Regions from separate parts of the Streptomyces sp. NPDC088812 genome, predicted to be linked through region 2. Evidence: riboswitches for the same ligand, from Rfam matches in the RefSeq annotation. Region 2 holds a riboswitch; each other region holds the start of a gene.
What was found. Region 2 has a riboswitch for cyclic di-AMP ahead of ACIP67_RS17155 (M23 family metallopeptidase). Riboswitches for the same ligand answer to the same signal wherever they lie in the genome.
Positions count from the first base shown of each region.

Region 1: another riboswitch for cyclic di-AMP. It lies ahead of ACIP67_RS35820 (C40 family peptidase); the one in region 2 lies ahead of ACIP67_RS17155 (M23 family metallopeptidase).
Region 3: another riboswitch for cyclic di-AMP. It lies ahead of ACIP67_RS23165 (peptidoglycan DD-metalloendopeptidase family protein); the one in region 2 lies ahead of ACIP67_RS17155 (M23 family metallopeptidase).
Region 4: another riboswitch for cyclic di-AMP. It lies ahead of ACIP67_RS12930 (transglycosylase SLT domain-containing protein); the one in region 2 lies ahead of ACIP67_RS17155 (M23 family metallopeptidase).

Region 1 covers NZ_JBIVJP010000026.1:61,753-65,815, reverse strand. The annotation lists gene ACIP67_RS35835 (DUF397 domain-containing protein) at 1-64, opposite strand, end outside; gene ACIP67_RS35830 (helix-turn-helix domain-containing protein) at 74-934, opposite strand; gene ACIP67_RS35825 (ATP-binding protein) at 1,147-1,605, shown strand; gene ACIP67_RS35820 (C40 family peptidase) at 2,217-2,690, opposite strand; cyclic di-AMP (ydaO/yuaA leader) riboswitch at 2,694-2,906, opposite strand; gene ACIP67_RS35815 (hypothetical protein) at 3,246-3,554, opposite strand; gene ACIP67_RS35810 (ATP-dependent Clp protease proteolytic subunit) at 3,562-4,063, opposite strand, start outside.
Region 2 covers NZ_JBIVJP010000008.1:327,616-331,678, forward strand. The annotation lists gene ACIP67_RS17145 (dihydrofolate reductase family protein) at 1-677, shown strand, start outside; tRNA gene ACIP67_RS17150 (tRNA-Met) at 762-835, shown strand; cyclic di-AMP (ydaO/yuaA leader) riboswitch at 1,269-1,427, shown strand; gene ACIP67_RS17155 (M23 family metallopeptidase) at 1,435-2,460, shown strand; gene ACIP67_RS17160 (aldo/keto reductase) at 2,578-3,522, shown strand; gene ACIP67_RS17165 (PrsW family intramembrane metalloprotease) at 3,545-4,063, opposite strand, start outside.
Region 3 covers NZ_JBIVJP010000013.1:99,435-103,497, reverse strand. The annotation lists gene ACIP67_RS23170 (alpha-galactosidase) at 1-1,390, shown strand, start outside; cyclic di-AMP (ydaO/yuaA leader) riboswitch at 1,693-1,854, shown strand; gene ACIP67_RS23165 (peptidoglycan DD-metalloendopeptidase family protein) at 1,859-2,857, shown strand; gene ACIP67_RS23160 (hypothetical protein) at 3,153-4,063, shown strand, end outside.
Region 4 covers NZ_JBIVJP010000006.1:159,123-163,185, forward strand. The annotation lists gene ACIP67_RS12920 (GNAT family N-acetyltransferase) at 1-572, opposite strand, end outside; gene ACIP67_RS12925 (HAD family hydrolase) at 821-1,648, shown strand; gene ACIP67_RS12930 (transglycosylase SLT domain-containing protein) at 1,702-2,187, opposite strand; cyclic di-AMP (ydaO/yuaA leader) riboswitch at 2,193-2,371, opposite strand; gene ACIP67_RS12935 (polyprenyl synthetase family protein) at 3,356-4,063, shown strand, end outside.

The DNA.
Region 1 (4,063 bases), on a different contig from region 2:
CCTGCGGACGGCGGCGGTCGTGCAGGTCGGTACTGGAGGGTACGTTCCGAGGCAGTGCAGTCATGGTGCCTCCTTACGTGCCGGCGGCTTTCGCGGCGATGTATTCCAGTGTGTCCTCGGGTGAAAGGGCGTGCGCCCGAAGGGCGTCGAAGGCCTCGGTGTAGGCCTGGAGGTGTTCTTTCCGTTCGAGATAGAGGCTACTCGTCAAGTGGTCGAGAACAACCACATCCAGATCAGAAGTGCTCGTAAACGAGAAGATAACGAAAGAACCTGTGACTCCGATATGAGCTCCGGCACTGAACGGCAGTACCTGGAGCGTCACTTGGGGAAGCCGGCCCGCCTCCACGAGCCGTTCCAGCTGCCGGGCCATGACCTCCGGGCCGCCCACCTCCCGACGCAGCACGGCCTCGTCCAGCACCGCGTTCAGCGTCAGCGGCGGCTGTGCGCGCAGTACGTCCTGGCGGGCCAGCCGCACCTCCACCAGGGTGTCCAACTGGTCGTCGTCGGCGCCCTCGACAGCGGCCCTCGTCACCGCCCGCGCGTACTCGGGCGTCTGGAGCAGCCCCGGGACCACGGTCGTCTCCAGGGTGCGCATCGCGCTCGCCTGCGACTCCAGGCTGATGAAGTCCCGGTAGGCGGGCGGCAGTACGCCACGGTAGGCGTGCACCCAGTGATCCCGTCCGCCGCTGTCGGCGGACCCCGCCAGCGCCAGCATGAGCTCCCGCATCCGGGGATCGGACACGCCGTAGGCGTCGAGGAGTAACCGCACATCGGCGGGTTTCGTACCGCTGGTGCCGGTCTCGATCCGGCTCACCTTCGACTGGTGCCAGCCCACGAGCCGGGCCGCCTCGCCACTGGTCAGGCCGAGGCGGGCGCGCAGGGCCCGCAGTTCGGCGCCCAGTTTCCGGCGGCGCACCGCGGGACCGTGCTGCATGGAGTTCTCCTTACTCCCTACGAGCCGTCCAAATACGCTCTGCCGTGGCAGAGTTCACCGCATCGAGCGACAGATATATGCACATCTTGGGGGATCGCCACCGGTGGCGGCCCGCTGATGGCAATCTGGCGACGAAGCACCAGTCCGGGACCGTACTCGAACCATCCGCACCGTGTCGGACTCCGGTCCCGTGGGAAAGGGACGGCACCGCCATGGCAGACCATCTGGAAGCATCCCTCACTCTGCCGAGCGATCCCGCCTCGGTGTCCACGGCTCGCGCGTTCGTGCTGACCACGCTGGGGGGATGGGGTCTTCCCGCGGAGGCGGAGACGGCCGACACCGTCCGCCTCATCGTCTCCGAGCTCGCCACCAACGCTGTACAGCACACCTTCGGACAGTCGCCCACCTTCAGGGTGGACCTCCGGCTCGACCGGGACGAGCTGCTGCGCATCGGCGTCACGGACAGCCACCCGCGCTTCCCCAGGCGCCTGCCGGCCGCCGTCCAGCAGGACAACGGCCGTGGCCTGGTGATCATCCGGTGGCTGACCGCGGAGTGCGGTGGCAGACTCCGCGTCCGCCCCACCCGCGAGGGCGGCAAGACCATCTGCGTCGACCTCCCGTGGACGGTGCCCGTGGAGCCGGTGGCGACGGCGGGCCAACAGGAACCTTGACCCCGCTCGGATTCCGGTGGCGGAACGAGGAGCGGTGAGGGGGGTGGGGTGTGTGTGGGGGCGGGTGGCGGACGGCTGTGGGGACGGGGTGCGGGGACGGGGTGCGGAGGGCTCGGGGACGTGCGGGTGCGGGGCCAGTGGGAGGTGCGCGGGGAGGCGGGGGCCGCACGGGCGTGGCCGTCCGCCGGACGAGTGGTGTGCGGGGTGCGGGCGCGGGTGTCCGCCGAACGGGTGGTTTCGGAGGGCGTGAGGGCGGGCCGCGCGCTCGGCCGGCAGAGGCGGCGTGGGGGTGGCAGCGGCTGCCGCCGAGGGACCGGGAACGGCCGAGGGCGTGGTGCCGCGCAGCCGGGCGAGGTCCGAGGCGACCGGTGGGGACGGGCGGGGATCGGCGGCTGCGGAGGGCTGTGCAGCCGTGGAGGACTGCGAAGGCTACGGAGGGCCGCGAAGGCTACAGAGGGCTGTCACCGGCTGCGGGCGGCTGTGAACGGCTGTGTGACGGCCCTGGGCGTGGCGCAGACGGCGCGAGGCCGCCTGACCGGCCCCGGGCTCCGGGAGGCGGGCTCCGGAGGCGGTGGCGGCGCGTCAGGGACGCCGCCACCGCCTCCGGAGGGTCACTTGACCCGGCCGTACCAGACGCTCTTGGTCCAGATCTTCTGCAGCCTCACCACGTCCCCGGTCTTCGGGGAGTGCCAGATCTTGCCCTTACCGGCGTAGATCCCGACGTGGTAGACGTACGACCCCGAGTGGAAGAACACGAGGTCCCCGGCCTTGCGCTTGCTCGCCGAGATGTGGGTGGTCTTGTTGTACTGCTGGGCCGCCGTACGAGGCAGTTTCTTGCCCGCCTTCTTGAACGAGTACAGCGTGAGCCCGGAGCAGTCGAACCTGTTCGGCCCGGCGGCTCCGTACCGGTAGGGCGAACCCTTCTTGGAGGCCGCGATCTGGAGTGCCTTCGTCGCCGGGGTGGCGGCCGCCGCTTCGGAGGCGACACCCGGGACCACGATCGAGCCGCCCACGGCGGCGATGGCGAAGGCCGAGGCCGTGCCGGCCCGGGCCATGAGCGACGGGACACGATTCAGCGCAGTCATGCGCAACCCTTCGTCAGCCGCCTGTGAAGGATGACCTGTCGGATTCGGGCTGGCGAAGTTGCCCGGCCGCTGCTGCGGCTTCACCCCAAGGGCTGCTCGGTCCGGTCATGGCGCGACCGCTCCCGGCGACCCGTCGTGCTTGGGTCCTCCACTCCTGCCGATGCACTCCTGTCGACCGGTCATCCGGGCGGCGGCAGGACTCGGCGTCCGCCCGGACCGCCCCGCCGCTTGTGGCGGGGGCTTGTCGTCAGTCAGGGATCTTGGCGCACCGATGTCCGAAAATCCCAACGCAACCGGGGATTTGTGGGGTTACTCACCACTCACCCGTTCGGGTGGACACCCTGATGGCGGGTCAGGTGTCAAGGCGACGACATACCCCCCGACCAGCACTGGAACCCTCCGTTCCGGCGCGGTGCCCCTCATTTCGCGCAACCGCTGTGGGCTGGAAAAAGCAGCCGAGGATGGGCCGCCCGGGGGTACGCCGTTCGGTCCGTTTCAACTCGGGTCCGCGCGTCACGCTTTCGGCGAACACGGAGCCGTCGGGACACCCGTACGTCATCGGTCGGGGAGCGGAGGCATCGTGACGCGCGCCGTGCGGCGCTCCCCGTCGAGCACGCGCAGCGCCCGCGCGAGCGTCGGCGCGTGCAGTTCGCTCTCGCCCCGCTGGTGCATCAGCGTCAGCGCGTCGCGCAGCGCGGTCGCCCTGCTCACCAGCGCCTGGGCGGCGCGCAGTCCGCGGTAGGTGTCGCCGTCGCGGGCGGGGTTGATCCGGCCGAGCAGGTCGACCACCTCCAGGTAACGGTCGATCAACTCGGCCTCGGCCCGGGTCAGCGCGGGCAGCGGGGGCAGCTCGGGAGGCAGCATCGGCGGCTCACCCCACGCCCGGCAGGCCGCCGGAAGCCCTGCGGGCCGGGACCACCCGGTCCGCCAGGCCGTACTCCACGGCCTGGCGGGCGTCGAGGATCCGGTCGCGTTCGAGGTCGGCGCTCACCTGCTCCGGACGGCGCCCGGTGTGCCGTACGAGCATCTCCTCCAGGCGGGTGCGGGTGCGGGCCAGTTCCCCGGCCTGGACGACCAGGTCGCTGGTCTGCCCCCGCACCGGCTCCGGCAGCGCCGGCTGGCGGAGCACCACGCGCGCGCCCGGCAGCACGGACCGCTTGCCCGGTGTGCCCGCGGCCAGCAGGACGGCGGCGGACGAGTCGGCCCGGCCCAGGCAGACGGTCGCCACGTCGCAGGTGACGTACCGCAGCGTGTCGTAGACGGCCGACATCGCGCTGAACGAGCCGCCCGGGGAGTTGACGTACAGCGAGATGTCCCGGTCGGGGTCCCGGTGCTCCAGGTACATGAGCTGGGCCATCACGTCGTTCGCCGCG
Region 2 (4,063 bases):
AGGGCGGCGGCACCATCCACAGCCAGCTCCTGCGGGAAGGCCTCGCCGACGAACTCCAGCTCGTCCTGGCGCCCCTCTTCGTGGGCGACCCGGACGCGCCCCGGCTCTTCGGGCCCGGCGGCTACCAGGGCGGACGGCTGCGGCTCGTCGAGACACGGCGCCTCGACGACGTCGTCCTGATGCGCTACGAGCCCACCGCGCCCGGCGCCGGCCCGCTCCCCACCGCCGCCGACCGGCACTGGCTGGCCCTCGCCTGCGAGCTGGCCGCCGCCTGCCCGCCGTCGCGGACCGCGTTCAGCGTGGGCGCGGTGGTGGTGGCCGCGGACGGGACGGAGCTGGCCCGCGGCCACTCCCGCGAGGCCGGCGACCCCGTCGTCCACGCGGAGGAGGCCGCCCTCGCGAAGATCGACCCCGCCGACCCCCGTCTGGCCACGGCCACCGTCTACAGCAGCCTCGAACCCTGCGCCCACCGTTCCTCCCGCCCGACCCCCTGCGCCCGCCTCGTCCTCGCCGCGGGCGTCCGCAGGGTGGTGACGGCCTGGCGCGAACCGGACACCTTCGTGACCGACGCCGACGGCACCGGCCTGCTGACGGCCGCGGGCGCCGACGTCGCCGTCCTGCCCGAGTACGAGGAACGGGCCAAGGCGCCCAACCTGCATCTGCTGCACGGCAGTTGAGGCGGGCCGGGCCCCGTGGGGGCCACCCCCCGGGAAGCCGTGTGCTTCGGGTCCCGCGGATGGCGTACACTGGTGTCATAACGACGCGGGGTGGAGCAGCTCGGTAGCTCGCTGGGCTCATAACCCAGAGGTCGCAGGTTCAAATCCTGTCCCCGCTACTGAAGGCCGAGGGCCGGAATCCTGATCACAGGGTTCCGGCCCTCGGTGTGTTGTGCCATCGCGGCGTCGGCGCCCGCCCTCCCGAGGCCTCCAGAGCCCGCCCTCCCGAGGCCTCCAGCGCCCGCCCTCCCCAGGCCTCCAGTATCCGCCACCGAGGTCTCCGGTGCCGGCCCCGAGATCTTCGGCGGCCTACCTTACGGAACGTGAGCGGGTGAGCGCCCTGCGCATAACAACTGAGTCACCATCAAAAAAGGCCTGACGGGCGCGGCGTGTTCGACACCGGGTCAACTCGCCCTGATTTCATCGATCCTGAGGTAAAAGTCCAGGCCATCAATGTTGTTGATCAAGGGGAACGGCTTGGAAACCCAGCCCCGGGTCTATTAACGTTCGATAACGCAGCGCGGTCGTCCCAGCCGTCACAAGAGGCGGCTCCGTGCGCACGCGCCGAATCCCGTAAGGGAACCGGGGAACCACCACCTTGGGGTGAATCACGCGGAGCCGCCGTGAGGTAACGGCCGGTATACGCGCGTAGGAGACCTTCCCGCTCCGAACCCGTCAGCTAACCCGGTAGGCGACGGAAGGAAAGGAGTACGCCCGCGTGGCGTCCAACCGGCCTGCCTCAGAAGCCCCGAGCGCACCCAGCCAGACCTTCGGCTACGGCGGCTACCGCACCGACGAGGGCCCCTGGGAGGAGTGGAACCCCACCGCGGAGTCCGTTCGCCCCGTACGCGGCCGGCACCGCGTCGCCAAGCAGCGCGGCGGACTCGCCCGCAGCTCCACCGTTCTCGGCGTCGGTGTCATAGCCGCCGTCGGCGCGGGCGGTATGGCCAGCGCCAACACGGGCAAGCCCCCGGTTTCCCTCTCCATGCCGGACCTCCCCTCCGTGGGTTCCCTGATCTCGGACGACGACACCCCCGAGGAGTCCACGTCGTCCGCCCTCAGCAGCTTCGGCACCACGGCCGCCGACGACGACAGCGGCGACAGCGCCGCCGACGCCGGCGAGGCGCTGCGCAGCCGGATCATGGCGCAGGCCGAGTCGCAGCAGACCCAGCTCGAGAGCAAGGCGCAGGCCGCCGCCGAGGCCGCCGCCGCCAAGGCCGAGGCCGACGCGACCGCCAAGGCGGAGAAGGAGGCGGAGGCCAAGGCCGCCGCCGCGAAGAAGAAGGCCGCCGAGGATGCCGCGAAGAAGGCCGAGGCCGAGCGCCTCGCCGAGCTCGCCAAGCAGTACACGCTGCCGACCTCCTCGTACACCATCACCTCGACGTTCGGTCAGGCCGGCGCCTACTGGTCCTCCGGGTACCACACGGGCCTCGACTTCGCCGCCCCCACCGGCACCCTGATCAAGGCCATCCACAGCGGCACCATCACCTCGGCGGGCTGGGACGGCTCCTACGGGTACAAGACCGTGCTCACCCTCGACGACGGCACCGAACTCTGGTTCGCCCACCAGTCGTCCATCAGCGTCAGCGTCGGCCAGAAGGTCTCCACCGGTGACGTGATCGGCCGCGTCGGCGCCACCGGCAACGTCACCGGCGCCCACCTCCACCTGGAGGTCCACCCGGGCGGCAGCGCCTCGGGCGTCGACCCCGCGGCCTGGCTCCGGGACAAGGGGCTCAACCCCTGAGGCCGTCCCGTACGCCTTGAGTCTTCCGGGGGCCGGTGAGGTGGTTCCCCGGATGTTTGCGAGAACTTGGCCGGAGGCGTGAAATACGCGCCTCCGGCCGAGGCGTTGGCACGGAGCATGACGTCCCTGCGCAAGCTCGGCTCCTCCGACCTCGAGGTCTTCCCGCTCGCCCTCGGAGGCAACGTCTTCGGCTGGACCGCCGGCGAGGCGGCCTCCTTCGCCGTCCTGGACGCCTACACGGCCGCCGGCGGCAACTTCGTCGACACCGCCGACTCCTACTCGGCATGGATCGAGGGCAACAGCGGCGGTGAGTCCGAGACCCTGATAGGCAAGTGGCTCAAGGCCCGCGGCAACCGGGACGACGTCGTCGTCGCGACGAAGGTGAGCCAGCACCCCGACTACCAGGGCCTGTCCGCCGCGACGATCAAGGCCGCAGCCGACGCCTCGCCGCGCCGCCTGGGCACCGACCGCATCGACCTCTACTACACCCACTTCGACAAGCCCGAGGTGCCCGTAGAGGAGATCATCGGTGCCCTCGACGAACTGGTGAAGGCGGGCAAGGTGCGGCACATCGCCGCCTCGAACATCTCGCCCGAGCGGCTGCGGGCCTCCCTGGCGTTCTCCGACCGCGAGGGCCTCGCCCGGTACGTCGCCCTCCAGCCGCACTACAACCTCGTCTCGCGCGACACCTACGAGGGCGAGCTCCAGGACGTCGTCGCCGCGGCCGGGCTCGCCGCCGTGCCGTACTTCGCGCTCGCGGCCGGCTTCCTCACCGGCAAGTACCGGCCCGGGACGACCGTGGACAGTGCCCGGGCCGGGAGGGCCGCCCAGCACCTGGGGACCGAGCGCGGCCAGAAGGTGCTCGTCGCCCTGGACGAGATCGCGCGCGCCCACGACAGCGAGGTCGCCACCGTGGCACTGGCCTGGCTCGCGGCCCGGCCGACGGTCGCGGCGCCCATCGCCTCGGCGCGGACCGTGGAGCAGCTGCCCGCGCTGCTGGGGGTGGCCGGGCTGGAGCTGACCGAGGGCGACATCGCGCGGCTGACAGAGGCCTCGGCCTGAGGGGACCGCGCCGACCCGGCTCTTACGACCGGTAGGGGTGGTAGGGGCCGTGCCCCGGGTACGGCCCCGGGTACGGCCCCGGTCCCGTCGGGTACCCGTAACCGCCTTGTCCGTGACTGGAGGGGCCCTGACCGGAGGGGCCCTGACCGGAGGGGCCCTGACCGGGATATCCCTGACCGGGATATCCCTGACCGGGCCCGCCGTGGCCCGGCCGACCGTGGCTCGGCCCGCCGTATCCGGGATGCCCGGGGCCGAGGACCCCGTACCCCGGCCACGGCGGCACGGCCAACGGGACCGGAGGAGCCGTCATGCGGGCCGCGTGCTCCAAGGCGGGGCGAGCGACGTCCTTGCGCCGCCAGAGCTCGTTGAGCAGTTCCCGCTCCCGTACGACGAAGTCGGCGCCGGCCCGGCCGAGGCTCCCCCGGTGCCGCAGGAACGCGAGGGAGGTCGCGTACGCCTCGTACCGCGCCACCTCGCGCGCGGCGGGCTTGCCCAGGTACCGGCGGGCGTGGTCGCGGGCCAGCCGCCGGGCGCGCATCGA
Region 3 (4,063 bases), on a different contig from region 2:
CGTGGCCCAGCTGCCCGACGCGCGCGTGCAGGTCACGGGCGGCGCCGGGTACGACGACTCGGGCCTGCTGCAGCTGGCGGCGGGGGAGTCCTTCACCACGCCGCTCTTCGCCGGTCTGTGGAGCGACGGCGGTTTCGGCGGCGCGAGCCGCGCCTGGCACGCCTACCAGCGCGGGTACGTGATCCCGGACGCCGAGCGGGACCGGCCCGTGCTGTTCAACTCCTGGGAGGCCACCTTCTTCGACATCTCGCAGGAGCAGCAGGCGACCCTCGCGCGCCGCGCCGCGGCCATCGGCGTCGAGCTGTTCGTGGTCGACGACGGCTGGTTCGGCGCCCGCACCGGCGACCACGCGGGACTCGGCGACTGGCGCCCCAACCCCGACCGCTTCCCCGCCGGCCTCAAGCCGCTCGCGGACCAGGTGCACGCGCTCGGGATGCAGTTCGGCATCTGGGTCGAGCCCGAAATGGTCAATCCGGACAGCGACCTCTACCGGGCGCACCCCGACTGGGTCCAGTTCCAGCCCGGACGGAAGCGGACGGAATTCCGCAACCAGCTCGTCCTCAACCTCGCCCGCGAGGACGTCCAGGAGTACCTCTGGCAGCAGCTCGACACCCTCCTGTCCAGCGCGCCCATCGACTACGTCAAGTGGGACTTCAACCGCTGCTTCACCGACGCCGGCTGGCCGGACGACCCCTACCCGCAGCGGCTCTGGGTCGACCATGTGCGCGCCCTGTACGCCCTGTTCGACCGGTTGCGGGCGGCCCACCCGGGCGTCGCCTTCGAGTCCTGCTCCGGTGGCGGCGGGCGGATCGACCTCGGTATCGCGGGCCGGACCGACCAGGTGTGGACGTCCGACAACACCGACCCGCTGGACCGGCTCGCCATCCAGCACGGCTTCAGTCAGGTGCACCCGGCGCGGATCATGGCCGCCTGGGTCACCGACAGCCCCAACACCCAGCTCAACGGCCGGGTCAGCTCACTGCGCTTCCGGTTCGTCAGCGCCATGGCCGGTGTGCTCGGGGTCGGCGGAGACCTCTCCGAGTGGACCGAGGAGGAGCTCGCCGAGGCGCGCGGCTGGGTCGAGCTCTACAAGGAGATCCGGCCCCTCGTGCAGCACGGCGACCTGTACCGGCTGCGGCCCCCGGAGGGCGGCCTGAGCGCCGTGCAGTACGTGCGAGGCGACGAGAGCGTCGTCCTCGCCTGGCTCCAGGCGCAGCGCTACGGCGAGCCGGCACCGGTGCTGCGGCTGCGCGGTCTGAACCCGGCAGAGTCGTACGAATGCATGGAAACGGGCGAAGTGCACCGAGGCGCGGTGCTGTTGAACCACGGACTGCGTACCGGGCTGCGCGGCGACCTCGATGCGGCGGTCATCCGGCTGCGTCGCATCTGAGAGTTCTGTCCGGATTGCATTCGTTCATCACAACTCGCCCCGGAATAAAGGACCCTGGAGACGTGTCACGTGAGGAGCGTCATATCCGTGACCGTGCGTCGCCCGTCATGCTCACGTAATCAAGGCGTTTTTATGGGCGTTCCGGGAAGTGCGGGCCCGGTGGTGCACGGAAAGTGACGGGGAATTCTCACAGAGGATCAAGAGAAAGGCGTGAACAGCGCAACCGCTGCTTGTTCCTGTGCGTCCTGGTCGCTTACGTTCCACACCAATCCGGACGGACGCCCAATCCTGCCGCCGCCCGGAGCCCGCACACACTCACCCGTATGTGGCAGGAGCGGGGGACCCACAGGTAGAACCGCCTGTTCCGGTCTCCGGAACGGCTAGGGGTAAAGCCGTGCCTCGGCGCGGCCGGGCATCTCCAGCCCGCACCCGACAGCTCACCTCGCAGGCGCCGGAGAGGAATCCGCCATGCCCGCGAAGGGTAAGCACCGCCGCCCGAAGACCCCGCGCTTCACCCGCTCCATAGCCGTCGCCGGAACGGGCGGCGCCGCGCTCGCCCTTCCGCTCATGGGTGCCGCCGGCGCCCATGCCGCACCGGCCCAGTCGGCGGCCCGGTCGGTCTCCTCCGTCGCGGAGAAGTCGGTCCAGGCCGCTCCGGTGGCGCAGCAGGCCGCCGCCGACGCGAAGTCCGCCACCGAGACCCGGACCTACACGGTGGTGGCCGGCGACTACCTCTCGAAGATCGCGGACGAGCAGAGCGTCAGCGGCGGCTGGCAGGAACTGTACGAGGACAACCGTCAGGCCGTCGGCGCGAACCCGTCGCTGATCCACCCGGGCCTCAAGCTGTCGATCGGCGAGCAGGCGGCCACGACCGGCACCACCAAGTCGCCGTCCACGTCGTCCGGTTCCTCCTCCTCGTCGAAGTCGTCGCAGTCCTCGAAGACGCAGTCCTCGAAGACGCAGTCGTCGAAGTCCACGCAGTCCTCGACGTCGGTGAAGTCCTCCGGCTCCTCCGCCGGGTCGACCACGCAGAGCGCCGAGAACACCACCGCCTCCAGCGGCTTCGTCCTCCCCGTGGCGAGCGCCGCCATCGGCACCCCGTACCGGATGTCCGGCAGCATGTGGTCCAGCGGCTACCACACCGGCGTCGACTTCGTCGTCTCGACCGGCACCTCCCTCAAGGCGGTCGGTGCGGGCACGGTCGTCTCCGCCGGCTGGGGCGGCGCCTACGGCAACCAGGTCGTCATCAAGCTCGCCGACGGCTACTACGCCCAGTACGCCCACCTGTCCTCGCTCTCCGTCTCGGCCGGCCAGACCGTCTCCGCGGGGCAGCAGATCGGCCTCTCCGGCGCGACCGGCAACGTGACCGGCCCGCACCTGCACTTCGAGATCCGCACCACGCCGAACTACGGCTCGGACATCGACCCGGTCGCCTACCTCCGCTCGCACGGGGTCTCCGTCGGCTGACCCCTCGCACGACCACCCGTCCGACACGCCACCGAAGGCCGGACCCGTTCCCGGGGTCCGGCCTTCGGTGGCTTTGCGCGTTCATGATCACTGTGTTGCGGTCGTATGGCAGGTCCCGCCGGACCGTCGACAGCGGGGGCGGAGGGGGGACACAGTGATCTCCAGCAAGGGGGCAACCGCTTTCCCCGCCCTCTCGTATGTCCGATTCCTCGAACGCCGTTCGGTTCCGTGGACGGCGACCGGGCCATCGCGAGGTGGCCGACCACACGACCACGCTCATCGTGAAGGACCACACGTGAACCCCACCCGACGCCGAAGAACCGTCGCCGTCACCGCCGCCGCCCTGCTGGCCGGGCTCTTCTCCGCACCCGCCGGCCAGGCCGCCGAGCAGCCGCGCCGGATCGTCGAGAACCTCGACCGCGGCCTGGTCGCCGTACCGTCCGGCGAGGGCACCTTCCTCAGCTGGCGCCTGCTCGGCACCGAGTACGCCCGGTACGGCGACGCGATCGCCTTCAACGTGTACAAGAACGGCCGCCGGCTGAACCGCGAGCCGATCAGGAAGTCGACGACCTACCAGGACGACTCCCGGGGCACGGGGACCTACACCGTGCGCGCGGTGGTCGACGGACACGAGCAGCGGCCGAGTTCCGCCGCCCTCGACTTCGCCGACGGGTACGCCGAGATCCCGCTCGCCGCGGCCGACGGCTACACCGTCCAGCACGCCTGGCCCGGCGACCTCGACGGCGACGGACGCTACGAACTCGTCGTCAGCCGGCTCTCCCAGACCCGGGACAGGTCCGACCTGCTGGAGGCCTACACCCTCTCCGGCGAGCGGCTGTGGCGGGTCGACCTCGGCCCCGGCTCCTACACCCAGGTCGGCGGGAACGGCGCCAACGACCCGGCGCCCGCCGCCGTCAGCGGATCCACCGCGATCGGCGGCTACCGCAACGACGACAACGTCACCGTGTACGACCTCGACAGCGACGGCAGGGCCGAGGTGCTGGTGCACACGGCCGACGGCACCACCTTCGCGGACGGCGCGCAGGTCACCGCCGCCTCGCCCGCGAACCAGTTCGTCTCGGTGATCGACGGCGCGACCGGCACCGAGCGCACCCGGCAGCCCGTCCCCGACGACTTCGTCGCCGACGGGCCCTCCGGCGGCCACTTCGGCATCGCCTACCTGGACGGCGTCCACCCGAGCCTGGT
Region 4 (4,063 bases), on a different contig from region 2:
TACTGCGCCGACTTCCACGCCATGAGCGTGCGCAGTGCGGCCGGGTCGCGCTCGTCGAACACGAACCGCAGCGGCCCGGTCTGGCGGCCCAGCCTGCGTTCCTTCGCGAGCGTCGTCTTCAGGAACTTCGGCGACTGCGCGCGCAGCACGGACTCGTAGGTCTCGTACCCCTTCTCCACGTCGATGACGTAGGAGGCGTACTCGGCGGCCACCTGCGGCAGGAACAGCCCCTGTTCGGCCTCCAGGTTGTCGAAGGCGAAGCTCGACAGGGAACACGCCCGCATCAGTTCGTCCGCGTTCAGCCCGAGGCCCGGGCTCAGTACGGCTCCCTGGGCGTCCGACACGCCGTACGCGAGGGCCTGGCCGCGGCCGAGCCGGCCCCGCTCGTGGGGCAGGAAACCGACCGGCTCGCGCCCCTCGTACACCACCGCCACCCGCGCGCGGGGCCGCACCCGGCCCACGGCGTCGGTGAACTCCGGCTCCATGAACGGATTGCGCGGGACCGTGGACGCGGCGCGCAGCGCGCGCCACCGCTCCCGATCCCCCTCGCCGAGCTCCTCCGGCCCGAGCACACGAACACGTCCACTGCTCAACCTGACCCCCCGATCAAGTCCCCCCTGGACTCTTGGACGGTACCGCTCCAGGCAGTTCGGGCGGTAGGTAGCGGAGCATGTTGTTGCCAATCGGTGCAGAGGCCTTTAACCGCCCTGTACCCGGCGTTGCGTGTGAAAGCCGTTTCCGGCCTCCTTGCCCCGTCCTCCCGCGGATCGGCCTCAGGGGAAGGTGAGTTGGGGACGGCCGGGATCCGTATTCTCTGATCATGGCCGCACCCTTCGCAGATGCCGCGCGCTGCGCCGCGTACTCCCTCATCGCCACCGACCTGGACGGAACGCTGCTCCGCGGCGACGACACCTTCTCCGACCGGTCCCTCGACGCGCTCGCGCGGGTGGCGGCCGCCGGCGCCCGCCACCTGGTGGTGACGGGCCGCCCGGCACCCCGGGTCCGGCCGCTGCTGGCGAACCTGCACAGCCGGGGACTCGCGGTGTGCGGCCAGGGTGCACAGTTGTACGACGCCGGCGCGGACCGCCTGCTGTGGTCGGTCACCTTGGACCGGGACCTGGCGGAGACCGCGCTCGGGAAGATCGAGGCCGAGGTCGGCGAGGTGTACGCGGCCGTCGACCAGGACGGTGTCGACGGGCTGACGCTCATCGAGCCGGGCTACCGGATGCCCCACCCGACCCTGCCGGCCCTGCGCGTCGGGTCGCGCGACGACCTGTGGTGCGAGCCGGTCAGCAAGGTGCTGTTGCGCCACCCCACCCTGTCCGACGACGAGTTGGCGGCGACGGCCCGCTCGGTGGTCGGTTCGCTCGCGACCGTCACCATGTCCGGGCCGGGCACGGTGGAGCTCCAGCCGTGCGGCATCACCAAGGCGACGGGGCTGGCGCTGGCCGCCGAACACCTCGGGCTGAGGCCCGAGGACACACTGGCCTTCGGTGACATGCCCAACGACATCCCGATGTTCGACTGGGCGGCGCGCGGTGTCGCGATGGCCAACGCCCACCCCGAGCTGAAGGCGGTGGCCGACGAGGTGACGACGTCGAACGAGGACGACGGCGTGGCCGTCGTCCTCGAAAGACTCTTCCCCTAGGGCGAGTCCCGCGGGGTGTGTCCCGCAGGGTGTGTCCTGAGCCTGGGTGCAGGTCAGTACGCGCCGAACACGTTGTCGATGGAGCCGTAGCGCGCGGCCGCGTAGTTGCAGGCCGCGGTGATGTTGGCGACCGGGTCGTACGGGTCGTACGAGGTGCCGGGCACGTGGTACGCGGCGAAGGTCGGGTCGATGACCTGGAGCAGCCCCTTGGAGGGGGTGCCCTTGGCCGCGTTGGAGTCCCAGAGGTTGATGGCCTTCGGGTTGCCCGACGACTCGCGGAGGATGTTGCGGTGGATGCCGTTGTACGTGCCCGGGATGCCGCGCTCGGCCATGATCGCGAGCGACTCGCGGATCCAGCCGTCGAGGTTGTCGGGGTACCCGGCGACCGTGGTGACCGACGTCGTGGTGACCGACGTCGGGGCGGCGGCGGAGGCGCTGGTGGCGGCCATGAACGGAAGGGAGAGCACGGCGGCGCCGGTGCAGACGGCGGCGACGGTGCGGGCGAGACGGGTGCGGCGGGGCTGGGCGGCAGCAGACATGGCGGAATTCCTCTCCGGCGCCTGCGGGGTGAGCTGTCGGGTTCGGGCGGGGAGGTGCCCGGCCGGCCGCCGTACGGGTACGGCGGCACGACTTCACCCCTAGCCGGGGCCGTTACGTGCGTGACGTACGGCCCGGCGTCTACCTGGGTCCCCCGCTCCTGCCGTGCGTGAGTGTTCGTCGATGGGTGGTGAAGGGCGGCGGCAGGATTCGGCGTCCGCCCGACTTGTGGCGGGAACGTATGCGAGAGCACATGTCCGGAACAAGTGGCGGAGTCACACCACACCCCTATTGACCATGATCCGCTCGGTATGGGGTGCTTGATCCTTTGCTGTCGTGAAACGTCAACTGGCTTGGCGCAAAGCGGAATCACAGGGTTCGGTGTGGGGGGTGGGGTGGGGGTGGGGAGTGAGCCAACTCACCCGTCATCGCAATAGGTGCCAAACGGACAATGAGCCCCAAGTCCTTTGTAAAAGGGCGTGTTGTGGAGGGGTGGGGGCTGTCCGGCTCCGAACCGGTCGCGGCAGGAGCGGTACCTCGGGAGGCGGTCGGTGAGCCGGCGACGGGGGCAGCGGACTGGGTGTGTCGTGCGGCGCGGCCAGGGCGGCGCGGCCAGGGCGGCGCGGCCAGGGCGGCGCGGTCGGGGTGACGCGGTCGGTACGGCCAGGCCGGCGGCGGCCGCGATCGCCGGGCTGGTGAAGGGCGCCGCGAAGCAGGCGACCGGGACAGACGGCGACCCTGCCGGTCGTCGGCGTCGACGGTGGGGTGGGCCTTCGTGCGCCTTCGTCCGGTCGGGTGAAGGCCCCCGGTCAAGCGAGGGCTCCCGGCCGGGGAGGCGGCGGCCGGGGACGGCGTCGTCGCGCGGAGGGAAGGCCGGTCGGCGGATTCGACGCCTACCCCTGCGCGCTGGACATGAATCACTGCTTCCCGGTCAGTCGATGAATGTCCGTTCGTATCGGCTGATCGGAAACATACCGGTCGTGATCGGAAGCCGCCCGGGCTCATCCGGGCTCCTCTCGTCGTCTCCCGGTCGAGCGACGTGCGGGGCCGGGTGACGTGGGGGCTTATCAGTGATCGAAACGTGACCGGATACGCTGACTCGAGTGATGGCAGCGACCTATCGACAAACCGTGTAACCGCCAGTAGACACCAGCAGACAGGAGACCCCTCGTGACCGTCGTCGGGCCGTTCGGGCTGAGCGTGCGGGACCAGGCTCTGGAAGCCGATGTCCAGGCCGGATTGACGGCTGTCGAGGAAGGCTTGCTCGAGGCCACCAAGAGCGAGGTTCCCTTCATCACGGAAGCCGCCCAGCACCTGGTGCGGGCGGGCGGAAAGCGGTTCCGGCCCCTGCTCGTGATGCTCGCGGCGCAGTTCGGCGACCCGTACGCACCGGGGATCGTGCCGTCGGCCGTGGTGGTGGAGCTCACCCACCTGGCCACGCTGTACCACGACGACGTGATGGACGAGGCGACCGTACGGCGCGGGGTGCCGAGCGCGAACACACGCTGGGGGAACTCGGTCGCCGTCCTCACCGGGGACTTCCTCTTCGCCCGGGCCTCGCACATCCTCGCCGACCTCGGGCCCGAGGCGGTCCGGGTGCAGGCGGAGGCGTTCGAGCGGCTGGTCACGGGGCAGATCCTGGAGACGGCGGGGCCGACGGACGGGCGGGACCCGGTCGAGCACTACCTCGACGTGCTGGGCGGCAAGACCGGCTCGCTGGTGGCCGTCTCGTGCCGGTTCGGCGCGATGATGTCGGGCGCCGACGAGACGGTCGTGGACGTGCTGACGCAGTACGGCGAGCGGCTGGGAGTCGCCTTCCAGCTCGCGGACGACGTCCTGGACATCGCGTCGGACTCCCACGAGTCGGGCAAGACGCCG